Regions from separate parts of the Gottfriedia sp. ABJ_BB2_2 genome, predicted to be linked through region 1. Evidence: predicted binding sites of a transcription regulator. Region 1 holds the regulator's gene; the other holds the start of a gene.
The links. The regulator LexA, encoded in region 1, represses DNA repair genes until DNA is damaged. The targets are predictions, from matches to a motif close to CGAACATATGTTCG.
Positions count from the first base shown of each region.

Region 2: the regulator LexA is predicted to act here: its motif matches at 4,044-4,057, upstream of ACX6U0_RS19920 (Y-family DNA polymerase).

Region 1 is NZ_JBVFKR010000001.1:579,117-590,655, reverse strand. It holds gene ACX6U0_RS03145 (DmpA family aminopeptidase) at 38-1,102, shown strand; gene ACX6U0_RS03140 (hypothetical protein) at 1,203-1,370, opposite strand; gene ACX6U0_RS03135 (hypothetical protein) at 1,644-1,889, shown strand; gene ACX6U0_RS03130 (hypothetical protein) at 2,033-2,767, shown strand; gene ACX6U0_RS03125 (DMT family transporter) at 2,820-3,719, opposite strand; partial or broken gene ACX6U0_RS03120 (L,D-transpeptidase) at 3,969-4,142, opposite strand; gene ACX6U0_RS03115 (CBO0543 family protein) at 4,285-4,731, opposite strand; gene ACX6U0_RS03110 (hypothetical protein) at 4,872-4,994, shown strand; gene ACX6U0_RS03105 (GNAT family N-acetyltransferase) at 4,961-5,293, shown strand; gene ACX6U0_RS03100 (GNAT family N-acetyltransferase) at 5,793-6,317, opposite strand; gene ACX6U0_RS03095 (hypothetical protein) at 6,535-6,978, shown strand; gene ACX6U0_RS03090 (GyrI-like domain-containing protein) at 7,105-7,731, opposite strand; gene lexA (transcriptional repressor LexA) at 7,816-8,463, opposite strand; gene ACX6U0_RS03080 (YneB family resolvase-like protein) at 8,604-9,260, shown strand; gene ACX6U0_RS03075 (DUF896 domain-containing protein) at 9,321-9,560, shown strand; gene tkt (transketolase) at 9,700-11,539, shown strand, end outside.
Region 2 is NZ_JBVFKR010000014.1:47,281-58,819, forward strand. It holds gene ACX6U0_RS19900 (DNA/RNA helicase domain-containing protein) at 1-1,493, opposite strand, end outside; gene ACX6U0_RS19905 (nucleotide pyrophosphohydrolase) at 1,497-1,835, opposite strand; gene ACX6U0_RS19910 (hypothetical protein) at 2,081-2,494, opposite strand; gene ACX6U0_RS19915 (DNA/RNA non-specific endonuclease) at 2,780-3,778, opposite strand; gene ACX6U0_RS19920 (Y-family DNA polymerase) at 4,079-5,353, shown strand; gene ACX6U0_RS19925 (YolD-like family protein) at 5,350-5,682, shown strand; gene ACX6U0_RS19930 (hypothetical protein) at 6,180-6,335, shown strand; gene ACX6U0_RS19935 (geobacillin-26 family protein) at 6,377-7,096, opposite strand; gene ACX6U0_RS19940 (M15 family metallopeptidase) at 7,745-8,389, opposite strand; gene ACX6U0_RS19945 (hypothetical protein) at 8,549-8,833, opposite strand; gene ACX6U0_RS19950 (XkdX family protein) at 8,924-9,061, opposite strand; gene ACX6U0_RS19955 (hypothetical protein) at 9,061-9,366, opposite strand; gene ACX6U0_RS19960 (hypothetical protein) at 9,380-10,732, opposite strand; gene ACX6U0_RS19965 (hypothetical protein) at 10,750-11,539, opposite strand, start outside.

The DNA.
Region 1 (11,539 bases):
AGTAGAACATCTTTGATGAAATATTGGAGGAAAATGTATGTTGAATCAAAAACGAATCAGAGAATATGGTGTGAAAATAGGAAAATTGGAAACTGGTAAACATAATGCAATTACAGATGTTGAAGGAGTTACTGTTGGACATGTTACCTTAAGTGATGGGGATATACAAACAGGTGTAACTGCAATACTACCTCATCAAGGGAATATGTTTAAGGAGAAGTTAATTGCTTCAACACATATCATTAATGGATTTGGTAAAACAATGGGAACAATTCAAATAAACGAACTTGGTACCATTGAAACACCAATTATTTTAACGAATACACTAAGCATTGGGTCAGCTGCCGATGCATTAATAGAGTATATGCTAGATCATAATCCGGAAATAGGTAGAACGACGGGAACTGTCAATCCAATCGTTTGTGAATGTAATGATATGTTTTTAAATGATGTTAGAGCTAGAAATATTACAAAATATCATGTGCTAGAAGCATTAAACAATACATCAACAAAAGTGAAAGAGGGTACAGTTGGAGCAGGTACTGGAATGCTCTGTTATTCATTAAAAGGTGGAATTGGTACATCTTCAAGACTGATGAATATGGAACATGGGACATATACAATGGGTGTTTTAGTATTATCAAATTTTGGTATATTGAGTGATTTAAAAGTAAATGGAAAGGCTGTAGGAGAAGATTTGAGTAATGCTATCCTTGAATCACGAGAGGAACAAGATAAAGGGTCGATCATAATCATTATTGCAACTGATCTACCGGTATCCGAAAGGCAACTTAACCGAATCATAAAAAGATCTATCACAGGGCTTTCAAGAACGGGTTCTATTATCACAACTGGAAGTGGAGAAGTAGTCATTGGATTTTCGACGGCTACTAAAATACCGCACGAAAAAACACCTCATTGTATTTCAGTTCCAGTAATCCATGAAGAAGATATTGATCTAGCATTTAGAGCGATTGGAGAAGCTACTGAAGAAGCTGTTTTGAACTCTTTAGTAACAGCAACACATGTTGTTGGAAGAGATGGTAATGAAAGACCTGCTTTTAAAGATTTATTATCTACTCACAATGTGCAATTAATATAGTTCAATTACGAATTATACTTCTATTAAAACATTAAAACATAACTAAAGCATATTCAAAAAACCCTTGATACCATTTGGTCCAAGGGTTTTTGTCATTAGGTCAAAATATATTGAATAATTTTAAATATGGAGTTGTTCTAAATTCGTTTTGATCTACACTATCAAAAATATCAGATCTAGGAATTTGTAGTATGTTAGCTGCTTCTTGTTCATCAATATCAAGGTCATGCATGATGTTAGTTATTTTAGAATCTAATTTATATCCCACTTTCTTCAACTCCTTTCATTAATCATAGTTTTGACAAGAAATTTTTATTGAATACAAATTTAAATGATTTGTTACGTTTTCTACATGTCTTTGTAATGAAAGACTATTATTCTAATCATTAAATAGTATTCGTCAATGTGTAAGTTTGAAAGGAAGGTTAAATTAAAAACATAAATTCATTTTAAAAAATTTCTTGGAACTATTTTGGATTGGACACATTTTGAAGGATGCATTAATAAAATAGAATATATTGAATTGAAGGAGGGGTGTAGGATGTTTGAAATCTATAATGTAGCAGTCATTCCACTCATCATAGGGATTGTTGAATTATTCAAAAGAGGCGGGTTACCAGCAAAATACGCTCCATTTGTAAGTGTATTTTTTGGCTTACTTTTTGGAATCTTTTATATAGCAAGTAGTGTAAAAGAAGGAATCGTAGTAGGCTTAATGATTGGATTATCAGCTACTGGACTTTATAGTGGTACAAAAAATGTTATGAATAAACCAGAAGAAAAGTAAGTAAGCAACCAATTAGGTTGCTTTTTTTATTTGGAATTAGTACTTTAACATTAATTTGTTTTAAAACATAGATGATTGTGAAAAAATGATAAGTAGATTACTATTAAATAAAGAAGCGTATTGTTTAAAAAAGGAGTATATTTATGGCTAACAATTTATCACATATTGAAAAGAGTGAACTAACGAAATATATCCCGCCTAAAGGGGAATTTACAAAATTTGCATCTGATGAAGAGTATTTAGAAAAAGGTCAATTGTGGGGACTATTTAATAAGAATCCAAAACATGAATTTTTATTTAAAGGTCAGGATTATCAACGAATCGTAAAAATTGTTGGATATGAGACTTACGGCGTCACTGCTGAGTACCATACAATTATTATTGAATTCGAAGATGGACATTTATCGAGCATTCATCCAGCGTATTTAAAAGAAATGCAGTCTCCTAATTTTAAGAAGGTTTATATTGTTGATGAAAATGCAAATAAAACAACTGAAGTTAAGAGTGAAGATACTAAGCCAAAAGAAACGAAAAGTACGGCAACAACGAAGGCTTCAAAAGCGAAAAAAGAAACGATCACAATCGTTCTTCCAACAGAAAAATCTCATTTCAATGGAACTGTTAAGGAATTTTCAACAAAATACAATCACTTTAATGATAGCGAAGAAGAAATTGTCATTTGGGAAAATGTCATTGTGAAAAGTGATCCTGAATTAACGATTGGAGATGCTTGGTGCTCACTTAGTAAATCCTTGAAAACGGCAGAATTAGAGGTGGGAGTTTCTTATCAATTTGATGGAAAAGTTGTAGATAAAAAATTAAATAAAGAAGTGAAATATAAGCTAAATAATCCTTCAAAAGTTACGAAACTTTCATAAAAAACAACCGCTGTACATTTTTAAGATGTAATCAGCGGTTGTTTTTTTACCTTTATGAAGCTACTTCCTTAGATTCTATTTTTCGTTGTTTTAGAAGGAAAATAGCTAGACCGAATAAAATAATCGAGATGCCAATACCTTGTTGTAAAGAAATGATTTCATCCAAAATAAAGTAAGCCAGGATACATGTTCCGATAGTCTCCCCCAAAATACTCATAGATATGACGGTAGTACTTAGCCACTTTAATAGCCAATTAAAAATGGTTTGACCTAAAATTGTAGCAATGAATGCAATCCCGATAAATGACCACCAAGTTTGTTCTGAATAATTGAAGAAGGGTTCATTGAGTGAAATAGCATAAATACATAAGAATAAAGAGCTACTTGCATATCCGATAATTGAATAAGGTACAAGCGAAAGTGTTTTCCGAAAATGTTGGCCAACAAAGAAATAAGCAGTAATGACACCTGCTGCAATAAAAGCTAAAATATCACCTAACAAAGCTTGGCCGCTAATCTGAAAATCCTGCCAACCAATTACAATACTACCGGCAATTGCAACAACACAACCGAGTATTGCTCCAAAACTAAAGCGTTCCTTAAATAAAAAATAGCCGCCGACCATTGAAAAAAGTGGCTGTAAAGTAACAATCACGGTTGAACTTGCTACAGAAGTGTAATGTAGAGACTCAAACCATAAAGCATAGTGTGTTGCTAAAAATAATCCTGATAATAAGCCGAGACCCCATTGTTTTTTTGACAATGATTTTAATTCCTGTTGATTCTTTTTGCTCCCTATTAAAAAAGGTAAAAGTATCAATGCTGCAAAAAGCATTCGGTAAAAGGCAGTGATCGAGGCAGGTGCGTCTGCTAATTTCACAAAGATTGCAGAAGTAGAAAGTGCAAATACTGCAAAAAATAAAAAAGCATATGATATAAGCGGTGATTTCAAATGATTCCCCCCAGTTTGTATTCGGTTTCAAGTTTACTATTAAATTAGTATAGAATATTTATAGAATTAAAAAAAGTATTAGATTGATTAGTTTGGATACGAACCATATTATGTAATTAATATACAAAAAACCCCTATTACTTGTTTAAGTAATGGGGAGCTTTGCTTTACCAATATTCATGTAAGTAGTTTATGTTTGGAATCATCTTTGAATGACCACGCCAGCTCCAATTGAAACTCTGGATGATACCCAAATGGTCCGCCTGGATTTGGATCCTTATTGATAATTGTATAGGTTCCTGCTGGTGTTGGCGTCAACATTTTACCAACACCAATAGGGTAAGTTTTTAGTAGTTGGCTGCCATCAAAAAGTTTTAACTGATGTCGAGACGTTGATATATGAATCCAAATACCCAAAATCATCAACTCCATTTTTAACTAGTATATGAAGTCAATTAGGCAAGTGTTCAATGATAAATATATAGGTATTAGTATCATTCAATAAAAAAACACCTACTATGAATCAGTAGGCGTTTAATGTTTCATGTAAGAAAAGTTGAAATTGTTAATTTGTGAGGTTTAACTTTTTTAAATAAAGATAAAACCAATATGCTATTGTAAAAGGAATTACATAGGACAAAATCGTCCAATATATGCTCCAACCATTTCCGTAATTTACATTTTCTACAATCAGGTAGCAGTATTCTAAACCTGTTGTAAATAGTGAAAGTAAAATAATCAAAATATAAGGATGTTTGTATTTTTTTATAAAGTAAATTAAATAGCAACCTAATACAGGATAAAGTCCAATATTAAATGGCATCTCGGAAAGTGGGTGATCAAAGGGCTGTACTTTCCAAAGTTCAAAATAAATCCCAATATCATTTATTGTATATGCAAGAAAAGAACCAAATGGAGCGATGAGAACTAAAAGAGTTTTATCTTTAAGGTTTAGATGAAATATAAAAATAATCCAAGGAATCACAAATCCAATGATAAAATTTAATGCCATATGTTCTCATTTCCTTTTTATTTTAGCATTTCCTTTTTTGTATATGTTTAATCTTTTGGGAGCAGTATGCAGTTATTAGAGAAATTGAGATAAACAAAATCTATGAAATGAAATAACCCAAAAAGAAGGATAAGAATAGAATGAAAATTAGACCAGCAACATTACTAGATTTAAAAGAAATCATGTTCATTGAGGAAGAAGTCATAAAAAGCAAAAGTAGGAAGATGATATTAGAAAGTCCATTATTCAAAATAGATGTGTAGTAGGAAGTATTGATGAAAGTATTTGTGGCTTCCTGATATTTCATCATCATTTTTTTGGACAATTTTTTGTTGAGTTAGTCATTGTGAGTCCGAGGAAGAGAAGACGTGGAGTTGCAAAATGCCTATTAAAATATATAGAAGAATACTGTCAAACTAGTAAAATTTTTTCATCAACAAATCAATCAAATCTGCCAATGCAGGAAGTATTTAAAGCATTAGGTTATGTAGAGAGTGGGATTATTCACAATTTGGACGTAGAGGATCCTGAAATTATTTATGTAAGACTAATGAATGAATAAATTGGAAAAAGAAAAAAGTAGATTTGTCAATTTATCTTCTGACTTTGTTGATATATAAACTAGTCAATGAAAAAATTAATATCATGTTGATTTCCACTACAGGATGCTCGCTTTCCGAGGGGCGAGACCTGAGCCTCCTAAAAAGGTAGGCATGCTAAAACCACGACGTCCTGTCGTAACGCATGCATGACCCACATCCTGTGGGCCCCCTGCGGGGTCTCAGCCTTCCCGCACTTCCCACAGGAGTCGATCAACATCCGTTCCAATCAACTTATTCATAAGAAAATGATTTTCGATTTAACTTTCCTCTAACTATTAATTTTAAAAAGATATCATCCTTTACAAAACTTAATAATAAAGTTGAATTCATTTTTTACCATGCGGATTTGTAGACCTGGTATAAGTAACATGATTCTTAGCATTATATTGTTCAATAACCATTTATTTTCCATTTTGACATTTGTATTATTTAACAAATTGAGAAAATAAGTAGATTTGTCTACTTATTTTCTTTTAAATCTCCAATAGGGTATTCAAAATAAGGTTCATCTTGATTTGAGTCTTCGAAGTATTTTGTTCCTTTATAAATAAAACCTACTTTTTCAAGGATTTTTAAGGAGCCAACATTTTTAATGTTTGCAGAAGCCGTGATCAAATGGACGCTACCGTGTTGTTTAGCAAGTTCTAGGCAAGCTTTAACTGCTTCAGTTGCATATCCTTTTCCCCATGAGTTTTTATTGAAATGGTAAATTAATTCTACTGTGTCGAGATTCCCAGATATATTAAAACCTGCTGCACCAATAATATTGCCAGAAATCTTTTCTTCCACAGCATAAACTGATAAACCTGTTTTTTCATGGCATTTACGATATCCGATTATGATTTGAAATAAAAATTCCTCAGTTGTTGAACCACTGCAAAGGGCCATAACATCGTCATCACCCCAAAAGAACTTTGTTGCTTCAAGATGTTCATCTTCAAATGTTCGTATCGATAATCGTTTAGATTCATAAAGTATAGTCATCACAAAAGATCCTTTCAATTTTATTGAAAATATGTATTCCTTTTTAATTATTCATCTAAAGTTATCAAATCTCCTATTATGAGCTATTTTCTATTGTGAAGATTTAGAAATACAGTAAACTTTTAGAAAACTTTTATTGCTTTTATTCTATTAATCTATGTGAAATGAATAGAATATATAAAAACTCCAATTAAACTTGGGGAGGAGAGGGCAGGTTATGGATTTTAAAAAGGAATTCATATTAAAAACAAAAGAAATTTATAAAGAAACAGTATCAGAGAATCATGCCTATACAAAACTTTGTAATAAATTCGAGTCTTATTTTACTGATTTGAAAGTGTCCTTAAAGAAAGAAATAGAAGCAGCTGATGGTGAGTTTGATATATTGATAGATGAATTTGCGTCAACAAAAGTAGTATTTTTCGATAGAGAGCTGGAAATTAAAATTGATGAACCATTAATTGAAGTTCTTGTTAAGTATTTTGATGATATTACGAATGAGAATATAGAAAAAACGATAGATATAATTGAATATAAAGATGGTGCATATAATAGTCAGGTGTTTCAATCTCCAATTACTAGAAATATTATTGATAATTATTTAGCAGTAGCTTTCCGTGAAGACTTAGAAAAAAATGTTTCAAAAAAAAATTTTGAATAACATTAATGATTCGCACAAACTTGATTAAATTTATTAGGGGAGTTAAGTAAGTCATAATTTCCATGAATTAAAAAAATCAAAACAAAAGAGCCTGGATCGCCAAGCTCTTATTTTTTTGAATTAAGATTAAAGTTTCTTTACATTAAACCGTAAAACTGTTTTTAATTTTTCAGGCGGTGTTTTTCGAGCATCAGAAATATAAATTTCCTTATGGGTTTTTTCAAGTCTTTCTAAGTTGTTTTGAGCACAAAATTCTTCCATTTTAGCAAAAGTTGCTGGTTCAAGATCATAGCTTCCATTATGCATAGCTTGGACACATAGTCCTTCTGTTATCGTTTCGAAACAGACCTTATCAATATCCAATTGAGACTTTTTTTCTTTAACACTATTAACGGCAAGCTCAAAAACTTCTTCTGTTACAAAATCCGGTTGTCTAATCATTAGTTTGTAAACGAGATGGTCTTTAATTAAATAGTTCAATTTCCTACCTTGTTCATCTAGATCCCAGAATCCTTCTAATGGAAAAACTGTATATTCATAATATCCATCGGGTGTAAACCCTTTCTTTGGCATCATTCTTACAGCATAGGACAATGAATATAAAGCTTCAATATACTTTGTGAACTGTTCGGAATTCGGGTTACCAGTTCCATTCATTGTGAAATATTTCATCGATGGTACGTCAATAACGGCAGGATCGTTTTTAGGTAAATAAACTTCTTTTAAATGTTTTCTCCATTCAAACTTACTCATTTTAAACCCCTTATTATTTAAAATTAGAAATATGTAAAGATAATAAAAAGGCAATCACAGTTTATGTCATTGCCTTCAAATTCATTAATGATATGTACGGTATACACCAATTACTTTACCTAAAATTGATACTTGTTTTAGTAAAATAGGAAGTAGAGCGTCATTTTCTGGTTGTAGTCTGAAATGATCACTTTCTTTATAGAAGCGTTTAACAGTTGCTTCGCTATCTTCAGTCATTGCTACAACAATTTCGCCATTTTCAGCAGTAAATTGCTTTTTCACAATTACTAGATCTCCATTTAAAATCCCAGCATTCATCATACTGTCACCTTCAACTCGAAGCATGAAAACTTGTTCATTTGCAGGTGCAACACTAGTTGGTAATGGAAAGTATTCTTCAACATTTTCAACTGCAGTAATAGGAATACCGGCAGTAACTTTCCAAATCACAGGAATATTCATAATGTCGCTATATATTTCACTGTAAACAGCTTGAGCTTCATTTACTACTGGGCTACTGTCTCCCAGAATTTCGATAGCACGAGGCTTAGTTGGGTCTCGGCGGATAAATCCTTTTTGTTCTAATCTTTCTAAATGTCCATGTACAGTAGAGCTAGAAGCTAGTCCAACAGCTTCAGCAATTTCTCGAACTGATGGTGGATACCCTTTAACTTTTACTTCATCTTTAATATACTCTAGTATTTCAGCTTGTCTTTTAGATAACTTATTCACGTAAATTTCCCCCTTACCTGTAAAGTAGATAATACGTTCCTCTTTATTTTTTTAATTATATCATGATAGGATAATATATACAAACGTTAGTTCGTTTTTTTCGAAAAGTAGTTTTCATGTTCGTATGGGGGTATCAGCTAATGAATGCAATTATCTATGCAAGAGTAAGTACAGCAAAGGATTCACAAGAAACATCACTACATAGACAAATAGTTGAGCTGTCTGACTTAAGTGAGCGGATGGGAATGTGTATTCTAAAAACAATAAGCGAACAAGCAAGCGGCTATGTTGTGGAAAGAGAAGGTTTAATAGAATTATTTGAAACCATTAAAGAAAATAAAATAGACGCTATACTTATTCAAGATGAAACACGTCTTGGTCGTGGACATGCTAGAATTGCCATTTTACACTTTCTAAAAAAAGAGGGAATTAGACTTTTTACATCTTCTCAAAATGGCGAATTTCAATTAAGTGAAAGTGATGAAATGGTTCTTGAAATATTAAGTATTGTAGAAGAATACCAAAGAAAAATACATAATATGAAAATTAAAAGAGGTATGAGAAAAGCTGTTGAAAATGGTTATAAACCAGAGAGAAACTTAAAAGGTAGCATAAATGGCGGAGGAAGAGAGAAAAAAGAATTGCCAATTACAGAGATTGTTCGCTTACGTCAAAATAATTTAACGTTTGAGGAAATTGCAGCTACTTTAAGAGGATTTGGTTATGATGTCTCTAAAGCAACGGTTAATAGAAGATATAATGAATACATTGATGAAGTATCAAGGATTGAAAGCTAAGCAAATTTATTGTAAGATATGATAATTGAATCGTATCATTCAATGAGAGGAGAAGGTAAGATGGTTTCACCTAAAACTTTAAATAGGATCAATGAATTATCAAAAAAGTCTAAAACTGATGGATTAACTCCAGATGAAAAAATAGAGCAAGAAAAATTAAGAAAAGAATATTTAGCTGATTTTCGTTCTCGTATGGTAGATGAATTAACTTCTATTAAAATAGTAGACGAGAAAGGTAACGATATTACACCTGCAAAGTTAAAAGTTGCAAAAGCAATTCGAAAAAGGAATTTACACTAAGCGGAAATATTTATTTCTGCTTTTTTTCTATTTTATGACAAGAAGTTCTAAAAATTGTTAAAACTAAGTGATAGTTATTGTAATAAATCATACGAAACTATATGATAATATTTATGAATAAACTAAAGGAGCGAAATTTATGTCTACTAATATTGAACAATTAGCAATTAATACGATTCGTACATTATCAATTGATGCGATCGAAAAATCAAATTCAGGTCACCCTGGAATGCCAATGGGTGCTGCACCAATGGCATATGCATTATTTGCAAAATTTATGAATCACAATCCAAAAAATGCAAAATGGTTTAACAGAGACCGATTTGTGTTATCAGCAGGTCATGGTTCAATGTTACTATATAGCATGCTTCATTTATCAGGTTATGAAGTTACAATTGAAGATATTAAAAACTTCCGCCAATGGGGTAGTAACACGCCTGGTCATCCAGAGTTTGGACATACACATGGTGTAGAAGCTACAACTGGTCCTCTTGGACAAGGTATTTCAATGGCAGTGGGTATTGCATTAGCAGAACGTCATTTAGCAGGTACATATAATAAAGAAGATTTAAATGTTGTTGATCATTTTACATATACAATTTGTGGTGATGGAGATTTAATGGAAGGTGTTTCAGCTGAAGCAGCTTCATTAGCTGGTCACTTAGGTTTAGGAAGATTAGTCGTTCTTTACGATTCAAATGATATTTCTTTAGATGGAGAGTTAAATCGCTCATTCTCTGAAAGTGTAGAAGATCGTTATAAAGCCTATGGCTGGCAAGTTATTCGTGTTGAAGATGGAAATAATTTAGATGAGATTAATGCTGCAGTTCAAAAAGCTCAGCAAGAATTATCTCGTCCAACTTTAATTGAAGTTAAAACGACGATTGGTTACGGTTCTCCTAATAAATCAGGTAAATCTAAATCTCATGGTGAGCCACTAGGTAAGGAAGAAACAATTTTAACTAAGCAAGCTTATGCATGGGGATATGAAAATGCATTCCATGTACCAGAAGAAGTTTATGCTCACTTTAATAATGTGATTGTTGAAGCTGGTGCGAAAAAAGAAGCAGAATGGAACGCTACTTTTGCTAAATATGAAGAAAAATATCCAGAACTTGCAGCTCAATTAAAAAATGCAATTGAAGGTAACATTTCAACTAATTTAGAAGATGCACTTCCAAAATATGAATTAGGTAAGAAAATTGCGACTCGTTCTTCATCAGGTGAAGCAATCAACGCAATTGCAAACGTATTACCTAGCTTCTTCGGTGGTTCAGCTGACTTAGCTGGTTCAAACAAAACATATATGAACGGTAAAGGTGACTTTACTAGAGAAAGCTATGATGGTCGTAATATTTGGTTTGGTGTACGTGAATTTGCAATGGGAGCTGCATTAAACGGAATGGCGCTTCACGGTGGACTAAATGTATTTGGTGCTACTTTCTTTGTATTCTCTGATTACTTAAAACCAGCAATTCGTCTTGCTGCTCTAATGAACTTACCTGTAACTTATGTATTCACACATGACAGTATTGCTGTTGGTGAAGATGGACCAACACATGAGCCAGTAGAACAATTAGCTTCATTTAGATCAATGCCAAACATTAATGTTATTCGTCCAGCAGATGGAAACGAAAGTTCAGCTGCATGGAAAATTGCTGTTGAGGCAAAAGACACACCAACAATGTTAGTTCTATCTCGTCAAGATTTACCTGTTTTAGAAGGTACGACATCTGATATTTACGAGAAAGTATCTAAAGGTGCTTATGTAATTTCACCAGCTAAACAAGACAAAGTGGATGTAATTTTAATTGGTGCTGGTAGTGAAGTTCAATTAGCTGTAGGTGCACAAGAAAAATTAGCAGCAGAGGGAATTTCGGCTTCAGTTGTATCAATGCCTTCTATGGATTTATTTGAGAAACAATCTGAAGAATATAAGCAATCAGTTCTTCCAAAAGAAGTTACAAAACGTGTTGCTG
Region 2 (11,539 bases), on a different contig from region 1:
ACTTTATTCAAATCGATTCCCTGAACTGCAAAGACTGAGCCAATCTGCTCTTCAGCATCGGTATCCTCTGAATTAACCCAGTTTTCTTGAGTGGAATTCCATCTTCGTTTGATATCTCCTTCATGCCAATGAGTGATTGACGGGTCTTTGCCATCAGCCTGCCTCCAAGGTTCGACTAATCCACCTAGCACACGGTTTATATGTTCAGGATTGAAATTACTGTCTTCTTCTACCCAGTCAATCAAATTCTTTAAAGGTTCAGATTCGAAATATCCAAAATAAGCATCTTCATCACTATCTTGGAATACGGCTCTATCAAATTTCGGGTTAAAATTCGTTTGATCTAATAGACCTGTATCCTTATATAAAAGATATTTTATGCCATTTACGAAATCTTCTGATGTATAGTTCTTTCCCGCTGGAGCTTGAATTCTGAATTGCGTTGTTAAGTATCTCTTTTCAAAGTATTTTGTTGCTTCATTGAATTTCGCGCGTGTTATATTGGCAGGACGAATAGCTTGCAATACGTCATACATTAACACGATTTGACGACCTAACTTTTTTAAAGCCTCCAAGTGGTTCTCATCCTGAGCAAATCTTCCTTTATAAACGTTGTTAAAAGATGCCATTTGCTTGGAGAACTTTCTAGAAAGCTTATGAGATTCGTCAACAATTACAACATCATAATTTTGATCAGCATTAATCAGCTTTGTCGAGGAAGCAAGTGTCAGGTTACTGTTGTTCATTCCATAAACTCTAAATATATCCTTTGCCGTTTTAATCCAATTAGGTTGCAAAACGACTGCTATTCGCTGATTAGGTTTATCTTTCAACAACTTAGCGACCAAATGAGTCAGCAATACGGTTTTGCCAGTCCCTGCATCGCCATTTATCACAAAGCTTTTATCAGGATTCGATTCAATCTGCTTTAGAAACTCCATTTGCTGTTCTGTTAATTCTTTGATTGGGCTATATTTGACCAATGCTCTATTGCGTAGCTCCTCTAATGTTGGTGTGCTTACCCACCCATTAGGGTATAGCTCTTTTTCCCAAAAAGGCAAAATGACTTCTGAAGCAACCTTTTCTCGGTCTCTGTAGTTATTCACGCTGTTACCATTTGTTCGATTAATAATCTCATCATTATCATATTGAACCAGCTGCTTTTTAGATTTTGGATTGTCGGCCATAAAATATGTAATCAGCTGGCTTTCGACATCATCTAATGCTGAACCGTTGAAATAGGATGAAATAAGAATAATTACTTGGTCGAAATCTGCTATATTGAACTTTTCCTCTTGACCATTATAGTGCTGCTTATTCCGCTCAGTAAAGCGTTTCGTTTGTCCTATGTAAATCTTTTTCGACTTCGTTCCTTTGTAAATATAAACGACATTGCCGTTTCTAAGAGTATTTTGTTCAGGCAGCCGAAGTTTATCGAAACCTTCCAATTCTCTATTTTTCACTTTCAATGTTATACAGTTAAACTTAGCCATTGCTTAATCTACCTCATCCAATTCATTATATTTCTTTTTTTGACCAAAGCTTTTAGGAACTGGATATTTCCGGGCATTTTTAATCAGTTTTTCAGCGATGATTTCATCAATATCAAAGCCTAGATTATTAGCCATCATATAAGAGTAAATAAGAACATCTGCCAGTTCTTCTTTGAGCCGCTCAGGATTTCTCTTCGTTTCCTCTGGAGTTTTCCATTGAAATAATTCCAATAATTCATTTGCTTCTAAGGAGATGGAAATGGCCAGGTCTTTTTCATTATGAAATTGCCGCCAATTGCGCTCATCTCTAAATTCATTAATCCGCTTCATAGATTCACTCATAGTAATTTCCTTTCATACCTTCCAGAAATTTTTGCTTGTCACTTAATTTTCAAACCTGATTTTTAGGGAATATATTCGTTTTTCTTGGTTGCCTATCTTTGGTTGTTCAATTATTACATATAAATATTATTACATATTATATAAAAACGTAAAAAGGAAAACCGGTTATTATTGAACTAAACTGCCAAATACTTAAAAAGGAGTCGATCATCGACTCCTAAAATTTGTTCTACTATCGCGATTATTTATGTTTCCTTCACCTTTTGCATTAACTTGTCCGGAGTCAGTTTCCATAATTCGTGATTATTTCTCAGCTTATTACGAACATGATTCACAACCATAAAATCTTTAACTCCTTTAGTAGTATACCCTTGCTCTTTCAAGTAGAAAGCTAATGCTTTGTATGGATACTCGATTGTTTTTATAACTCTTAATATGTCCCTAGCTTCATCATCAAGTAACCCCCAATATTTCACCAAAAGATTAATAATAACACCATCTTTAATACCTGCTTCAATAAGTACTTCGGTTGTTATGTCAATTCCATTGTTTCTTTCTTTTGTAATGGAAATATTGACTTTATCGTCGATATAATTTTTGATAGCATCTTTGGCTATGTCACTACTTCCAGACAAAATATCATTTAATAATTTTGACACAGTTATCTCCTCCTTGTCAGAAGCTCAATTCTCATCATTATTTTTACTTAATCATTTCAGATAAATTCCTATTTATCGGTATTATAAAGCAACTGTTAGGCCGTAATTTTTTACTGTTGAACACAATTCAACTAATGTACATCACCTTTTTTGTATAATTTTTTTATTAGAACATTAAGTCTAATCATATTTTACAGTAAAATGCTCATTCCCTTTGTGATTTCTTATTGAACAAACCTGCTCCGTTACTTCAATAAGAAGAAAAGAATCGCCGTATCCCCCCATTTATTCACCTACTAAGCCATCACCATCTCGATCATCCATATATTTATAGAGCCATGAATTTCGCTTAATTGGCATTTTAAAGCCAGCAGCTTTAGCTTCAGCTATCGTAACACTTCCGTTATGATTGGTATCAACTTTACTAACATCTTCATTACTATTTTCCGTTTCGTTTACAGGTAGATTATCTGTTTTCGGTGGCGTACTGCTCGTACCTGTCGTTTTCCTTAAATTTTTGTTCACTTCATCTGGGTTTACATTGTCAAATTCATCTGTAATGGATCTGCCCTGAATTTTGTATGTGAATTTATAATGGTTAGGAATTTGCGTCTGAGTATTTGGATATTGAATCACTGCTACGAAATCTGTACAACCACCTGCATCTCGAATCACTTTTTCCATATAGGCTTGATCGCCGTGCCTATTAAGAATGCTGTCTTGAGGAGTAATGTTATATGCGTTAGATACTCCCCCAAGTGAGTCAGCAATCACATGTCCTTCATCTAATTCTTGTCTCTCTGTACCGGGAACCTTTGCTTCATCTGAATAGTATCTTCCAGACGATAAAACGTGTTCAGTATTCGGGCTTTGGAGTATTATATTTTTTGCCTCAACACGAATTAGCTGTCCGTATTCATTTGTAAAAGCCCAATATTTCCTATCGCCAAACCCGATATCAACTCTGACACTCGGCTTTCTATAACCTGACATATCTCCGCCATCTACTACAATTAGTGTATATTTGCTGTCATCAAACCCGTCCGTTCTACCTGTTGTCTTTAAAGTGCTAGATGCTGGTACTCTTTTGTTGGGTTCACTTTCACTCGTTGGTTTTTCTGTGTCATCGGCGGATGTACTCTTATTGGTTTCAACAGTCTTAGAAGCCGTTCTGGTTGGGGATTGCACATTTTTTGACGAAGTCTGTTCAGAGATTTTTCCACAACCCACAAATACAGATAGTAAAATCACAGTAAATAAAATCAAAAATATTCTTTTGTTCACACTTCTGCACACCTTTCTCATGTTGCTCCTCTAGACAAATCATATTTAAACGATAACACATTTTAATCTTTTGTTGGAATATATCTATCGTTGGTATTGAATCCATATGCAACTATCCTGCCATTTAGCTCAATAAGGAGAATTTTAAAAATAATCTACTAATCAAAACAGAACAAACATTCTAAAACACTGTTACATTTTAATGAAATTCATGTATACAAGAACAAGTGTTTGTGTATAATATGTATTATAATTTAATTATTCACGAACAAACATTCTATTTTAAGGTAGGTTTTAAATATGTATGACGGTTCAACCTTTCCTAATGACTTGATATTTTTTATAGATATGAAGTCTTTCTATGCTTCAATTAGTTGTATTTTAATGGGTTTAGATCCTTTAACAACAAAATTAGCTGTGGTAGGTGATACAAAGAGAGAGGGTTCGGTGGTCTTAGCTTCAACACCGGAAATGAAAAAGTTAGGCATCAAAACAGGAAGTCGTAATTTTGAAATATTAAGACAGAAGGACGTTTATATCGTAAATCCGTCTATGGGCTTGTACGTAAAAATATCAAATGAAATCACTAAGTTAATGTTAAGTAAATACGTCGCCCCCTGCGATTTCATGCAGTACTCCATAGATGAATTCGCCTTCTCCATGAAGGGATATGAAAAACTGCATAAAAAAACTCCTTTAGAACTTGCACATGCTATCAAAGAGGATATTTATGAACACTTTGGTCTTTCTTGTTCTATTGGCATCGGACCAAATTTGTTAATGTCTAAAATATGTATGGACGTAGAAGCAAAAAAATCTCCAAGCGGAATTGCAATGTGGTCATTTGAAGATGTGGAGAAAAAAATGTGGAAAATTAATCCCCTTAGTAAATTCTGGGGTATTGCAAAAAAAACAGAACAAAAATTAAATCGTTTAGGAATTTCAACTATAGGAGAATTAGCTTGTTACCCAAAAGAGGTTTTAATTAAGCAATTTGGGAATGTAATGGGAACAGAACTACACCTACATTCCAACGGAATAGATTTTTCAAAAATCGGAGAGATGAAGAATTATAAACCAAAAGATAAGAGCATTGGTAAAAGTCAGGTGTTATTACGTGACTATCAATCACATGAGATTAAAACTTTAATCCTAGAACAATTAGAAGAAGTTTGTTATCGATTAAGAAGTAACAATCATCAAGCTAGAACAATCCATTTTGGTATTGGGTACAGCTCTGGTATTGGAGGCTTTTCAAAGTCAGTTACAATTGAAGAACCAACGAATCTAACTAAGGATTTCTATATAGTATGTCTTAATATACTTGAACAATGTTATAACAAAGAACCAATACGAACGATATCAATTGCCTTAAAAAACTTTGTAAATGTTGAATCAGAACAAATTTCATTTTTTACTGATCCAATAAAGAAACAAAAAGACCAGAAACTCACTGGAGCTATGGACTCAATTAGGCGAAAGTACGGTAAAAATAGCTTATTAAGAGCTTGTAGCTTTACTGCTCACAGTACAATTCGAGCAAATAATAATAAAATTGGAGGTCATTTAGCGTGACACAGAGAAGTATGGGACGTGGGATTATTAAATGGCAGCCTTTTGCAAGTATTCCTCAACAATTTGCTGGAGTTAGGAATATTATCGATGACCAAAATAAAGTACCTAAACCAATTCTTGATGAAACAGAACAGGAAAGGATTAACTTTATAATTTCAGAGGCAATTGAAAATGATGAAGAAATTGCATTTGATTATTGGAAAAATGGAAGATATGAGACTAAGGTTGGCAAAATTAAAAAGATTGATGCAATCAGTGGAATAATCCATTTAAAGGAAATTAATTACTTACTTCCACTTAATATTATTGCTGATGTTTATAAGCTTTAATGACTCGAATTTAACTTCGAACTATCCGGTATAACCAATTAATCTGTACCTGGTTAACAATACAATAAAGTTTTTATACCGTTCAATATAGAGGATTAAAAAAGGTCGACTTCCACGATTGGAAATCGACTTTAAAAACTTAAGTAACTACCGCAAGTGAAATTGAAGAATCAATACTAAGATTTAGATTACATAAATACGCTTATCGGCAATAAAAATGATCATAGATATTATTCAATGTGATTTAATAAAGTGGATAGCATTAATTAACTTATATCTATAATCGCTTTATCGCTAACAGATGATTAGATTCTATCTTCCTAAATTATCACATAGACCTAATTACTTTTATTTAAAATCGCATATTAACTTAAATATATAATGTAAAGTATATACATTTGAAATCAAACGTTCTATGATATATATATTAGGAAAGAAATGGTAATTATATTCGAAATGCATAAAATTTAAAATCCAAGAGTAAAAAGGAGAAAAATATGATTGAAACGTATGGAGTAACACTTTTATTTTTAATAGGTTTAATTGTTTTAAACTTAAAACTAAAAAATCAAAAATATAGATGGGTTATTACGGGTGTGTTTATAGTAGCGTTTGGGTATCCTTTATCATTTTTATGGAGAATTATTCTTTGAATAAACAAAAAAAAGACTATCTAATGATAGTCTTTTTTTTGTTACATAGCGTTTTTTACAGCTTGGTAAGCAAGTTTAGAATCTGTATATGCATCAAAAACTGCTTTTCCTTCTGAGTAAGCATATATTCCAGCACCTGCTGATAATAAAAGAGCCGCAAATTTTGTAAAAGTAAGGTCTGGTGTTAACCATAAAGCTGCGATCGCAGTTAAAATACCTCCGCCAACTTTTGCAACTAATTGGTTTTTATTAGCAGAAAACGCATCTACAGAAGATTTGAATTCTTTTAATGGTCCACTCGTTTTTGAATTTTCTGTAGGGTTTAAAGCAGCTTTATTAAATATTTGAATTAACCAAATAAAAGTAGAATTATAACTATAAATGCGGTAGTAATAATTATCGTAAGGTACTTTTTGGGCAATAGGAGTACTCGATGCAGCTGCCATTTGGACATTCGAATTAGTTGTTGGATTATTAAATGTTTCTGTGTTTAATAGAGTTCCATTTAAATCTAACGTTTTAATTTCAATACTATTTGTTTGTTTATTAAAAGTAGAACGGTAAATATTTTTATCATCCCTAGTTTCAACTTCTTTTAAATATTTATTATCTTTTAATGTTTTTGCCTGTACATTATCATTTTGAATAGTAACTTCTGAAGAAGGTTCTTTAGTATCAGCAAGTGCTTGAATAGTTGGTGTTATTGAACTAAATAAAATTGTTGCAGCCATCGCAGAAGTGATTGTTATTTTCTTTTTCATTAAAACTTCCCCTTTTTTTCATTATTAATTTATACCGGTATAATAGAATGCTATCATAGTAAAATTAATATGTGTATTGGGAAAAAAATGAGCGTTTTTGTCGTAAAAAACAAAAAAATAGATATGAAAAATGAACCCAAAAACGCTTCAAACATAGAAAAATAAACCCTTTTAGTAATATATGCCCGTTTTAAAACGTTGTAAAATTTTCCCAATTTACAAATTCCAAATTTTATGCATTGTTACTTCTTCACATATAATTGAATTTAATCGCTTTGAATTTCTCATGTATATCACATATAAATCTAGTTTACATAAACATTGTTAGAGAAAGTTAAAAAAGCCAATTCCTTGAACTAAAAGGGAATGGCTTTTTTCTCATTTTATACAGTTTCTTATACGTCACTGATATAATAAGGAATTGTAGAAAAACTTTTACTCTTTACTTCTCTTTATTTTGAATAATGTTCTGCATATAGAATGGGAAAGCCTTTAGTTAAACTTTAGTAGTCAAAACTATTAAGTTATGAATTTACAATATTTTTTAAAGTCCTAAGTCCAGTAGATACCGAACTCAGGTTCTAGAAGCTGCCTAACTTTTTTGTCTAACTTTTTTGGGTCAGAACAACCTTGGACACAGGGCTTTTTTTAAAATAACATACTCCAAGTTATTTGACCCACAATTCCGTCTGAAACTAAATCTTTAAGTTTTTGATAATCAATAACCGCTTCTTTAGTTTTTACATCAAAAACACCTGTAACTGTCGCTTTTATAGCTCTTTGAATTCGTTCTACATCTCTACCTTTACTACCGAATTTTAAAGCCTTGCCTGGATATGGAACTATGTCTGTTGCAATGGATAATGTAACCTTATTAGGCTTAGAAACTATATTCGTAAGTTTAGGTGCAATCCAATTATTACTTACTTCAAAATGAGGTTTATCGGTCTTATCTTTTTCCCATGTACCGCCCCATGTAATATTTAATTTCCTAGCAATTTCCCCAGCTTTATTTAAAGTTGCCTCATCATATAAAGATTTAGGAGGATTTACCGCAATATCCCAAGCTAATCGTCCAGTATGGTTACTTGATTTTGTCCAAGTTATTTTATCTCCTGGTAGTGTTCTCCCTTGTTCATAAAGATAATTTTGTCTTTCTTGTGATCTGTAAGTTTCTGAAATAAAAATATCGATTTTAGCTTTCTTACATTCTTCAAGAAATAATCTGCATGCTTTTTGTGCAACTGGTAAAAGCTCGTTAATATCTCTACATGTTTTCTTTATATCAACCATTGTTATTATCTCCTCTCTTATCTAAATTTCCTTTAGTAAACGCTCCAATGAAAGCACCTAAAATTAAGTTAACCAATTCGGGATTATCTCTAAATATAAAAAGCGATGCTGTGAGCACCGATAAGATTGTGAAGTAAGAAGAATGTTCAAATTTGAAGTTCATGATTTAGACTCCTTTTCGATATTATCTAAACGTTTATGAGAAGATTTTTGTGATTCTTCTAGTCTAGTAATTCTTTCTCCGTGAGCTAGTAATTGTTTTTCGTTTGCCTTTTGATCTATTCTAATATCGTCTACCCCTTTACTAATGTAGTCGAGTCTTGTCTTGATGCTTGCATCTTGTTGAGTGTCAATTTTAGATTCTTTTTGCTTATTAAACTGAAGCATTAAATAGCTTAAAATTAAGCCACAAACTGCAATTAATACACCGATATCTATCTTCATTAACGTCTCCTTGGTTTTTAGACATAAAAAATACACCTACATAATTGTGGTGTTGTGTTCATTTTCCCTAAAGTTATCTATTTGTACTAATTAAATATGATATGGTTCACCTGTAATTTCTTGATATTGTTCTGTAGTAATTTTACTCTTTACTACTGCATTAGCTACCATTTCTTTAGTCCATAGACCGTTTACATAATAACCATTAATTTTTTCAAAAGTAAGCATTAAATAAGTCCTCCCATCATCAGAGCATATAACATTTGAGCATTTTCAGACTTTAGTTGTAGAATCTCTTCAGTTAAAGTTAAAGGACGGTCAGTATACTCGTAGTAAAACGCTTTTGTTTCTTTATTATATCTTAAAGTTGGCACTTTTCCTTCTTGGTCTTCGATAGACGGAAGTTCACTTACTAAAATACCAGTTTTCTCTAATTCTTCTCTAGTCCTACCCAACCCATGTACCTTGTCAAATGGTGCATAATGCGTTAGAGCAATATGTTCTTGATCTGGTGTTAACTCAATATAAATCATAAATAACCTCCAATTATTTAATGGTATACTCTGTATGATATGTTTTGTTTGTGACAGACTTAGTCGTATCGTTGTTGATAAACATCATTATGGTTTCATCGTAATACTGCGGTATCCCCATTGCTACTAAGTTCTTTTCTGGATAATCTACATAATTTATGGCTTCTACATTGGCAGGATTCAATAAATAGGATACATCTTTTGGTGTCCCCGTTTCAAACCCTTTTATCGTTCCATCATTATTTACACCAAAAGCAAATACTCTACCTAATCCACTTAAATAAGTATAATATTTTTTAGAACCACTATAATATTTGGGTATCGTACTCCCTTGTGAGTGATAGGTACTATCCATAGCAGAACTTCCTACTTGTTGAACTAGTGCAACAGAGGATATCACTTGATACGTTGTTTTACTAATCTTAACCCAATAAATCCAATAGTAATTACCATTAGACCAACTGTACATACCATATATAGCATCAGTCTCAGTATGATAAAATGGAAATCTAGAATCTCTAATAGCAGTATAAACATTAGTTCCACCATTGAATACTAAGCTGAAATCGCTACTATAAACTCTAAAATATGCACTAGCAAAATCCGTAAAACAGTGCAGTTGCAGAGCTTCGATATATTGATAATATCCCCCACCACTTGCAATACTCATACTGAATGGTGGTGTGAAGCGTAAAGTCGGATTGTTCAACGAAAAATCAAATATGTAAACTAGACTATCTGCTGTACTAAAATATTGAATAGAGGATCCTATATATTGTATTGGATACTTAGCTATAGCACATATTCTTGCTCCAGCATTTGTTAGAGTTGTGAGTCTAGTTAACCCGTCATCGCTAAACACTTCCGTTCTCGCACCAAATTGAGAGCCACCATCGGTAACTACATAGAATCGATTATTTCGATAGAATGCTATTTCAGCTTGATAACTATAACTACTAAGACTAACAGTAACCGATTTTATTAGAGTTAAATATTTATCATATACATAAATATATACATTATTTTGGTTATAATCTTTCCTAATCATGACAAATTGTTGAGTATACTTATCGTAATTTAGGAATTTTAAATTTAAATATGACTGACTATCCATATGTTCATATACGGGTTTTACACTAGGTGTAAGCTTTTTATAACTCAACTTAGAACCAGGACCTAAAGAACCATTAATAGCCGAAACTAGTTCTTGATACGTTGGGTCACCATCCCCATTTGCATCAGGAACAATATTCCCCCTAGCAACAAGAGCATTTTTAATTGATGCACGACCATCTTTGTGAACTGTTGGATTATTATTGATTACACTTATAATTTCTTGAATTGTACTATTGTTATTTAACGTCATTATATTTCACTCCCCTCTTACTCGTAAGCATATATTGTCAATGGGAATGTACCAGGGGCGTACGAAGAACCAGAAACATTAGCTAAAACAACCGTAACAGTAGTGCCACTAACAGTCATTGATTGTACGTAAAAATTATCACCAGATCCAGGACTAGTAACCATTGAACCATCAACATAAGTCCAACCATATCGCTTACTAACGACTGTTTTTGGTGTAAATGGTAAAGTAAATATAAAACTTTGACTTGCTGAATTATTAAACTGCGTTGTGTTATTTTGAGTCAACGTTGTATACTGTTTACCAACTGGTAGAGTACCAACAATCCCTAAAATGTTAACGCCTAATTTAATATTAGCAGCTATCAAATCACTATCCCATGATGTGATATTATCTATTGCTATTTTAATATCGTTTAAAGACGGACTAGCCGGAAGCGTACCGCCTTTAGCTACGATTGCAGCTTTTATTAAATTAACATTATCCGTTAAAATCGTACTAGATTCAGTCTCTAAAGCATTAACAGCATTTATGAGACTTGTTTTATCCGAAGCAGTTAATCCACCACCTTTACCCTGTAATATAAAATTTCCAGTTGATGCGTTATAACGAAGTGTGTATATCCCGTCTTTTTTAAATTCGGTGAAATCTGTACCATCATCATTTTTAACAGCTTTTACACCTAATCCATTTACATTGATAGTAGCTGCTCCATTTGAACTAGCGTTAATTGTAACTACCACGCACATTTTATCAACATAAGAAGTAGGTGCTGGATTAAGTGTTATAGAATATGCATTTCCAGAA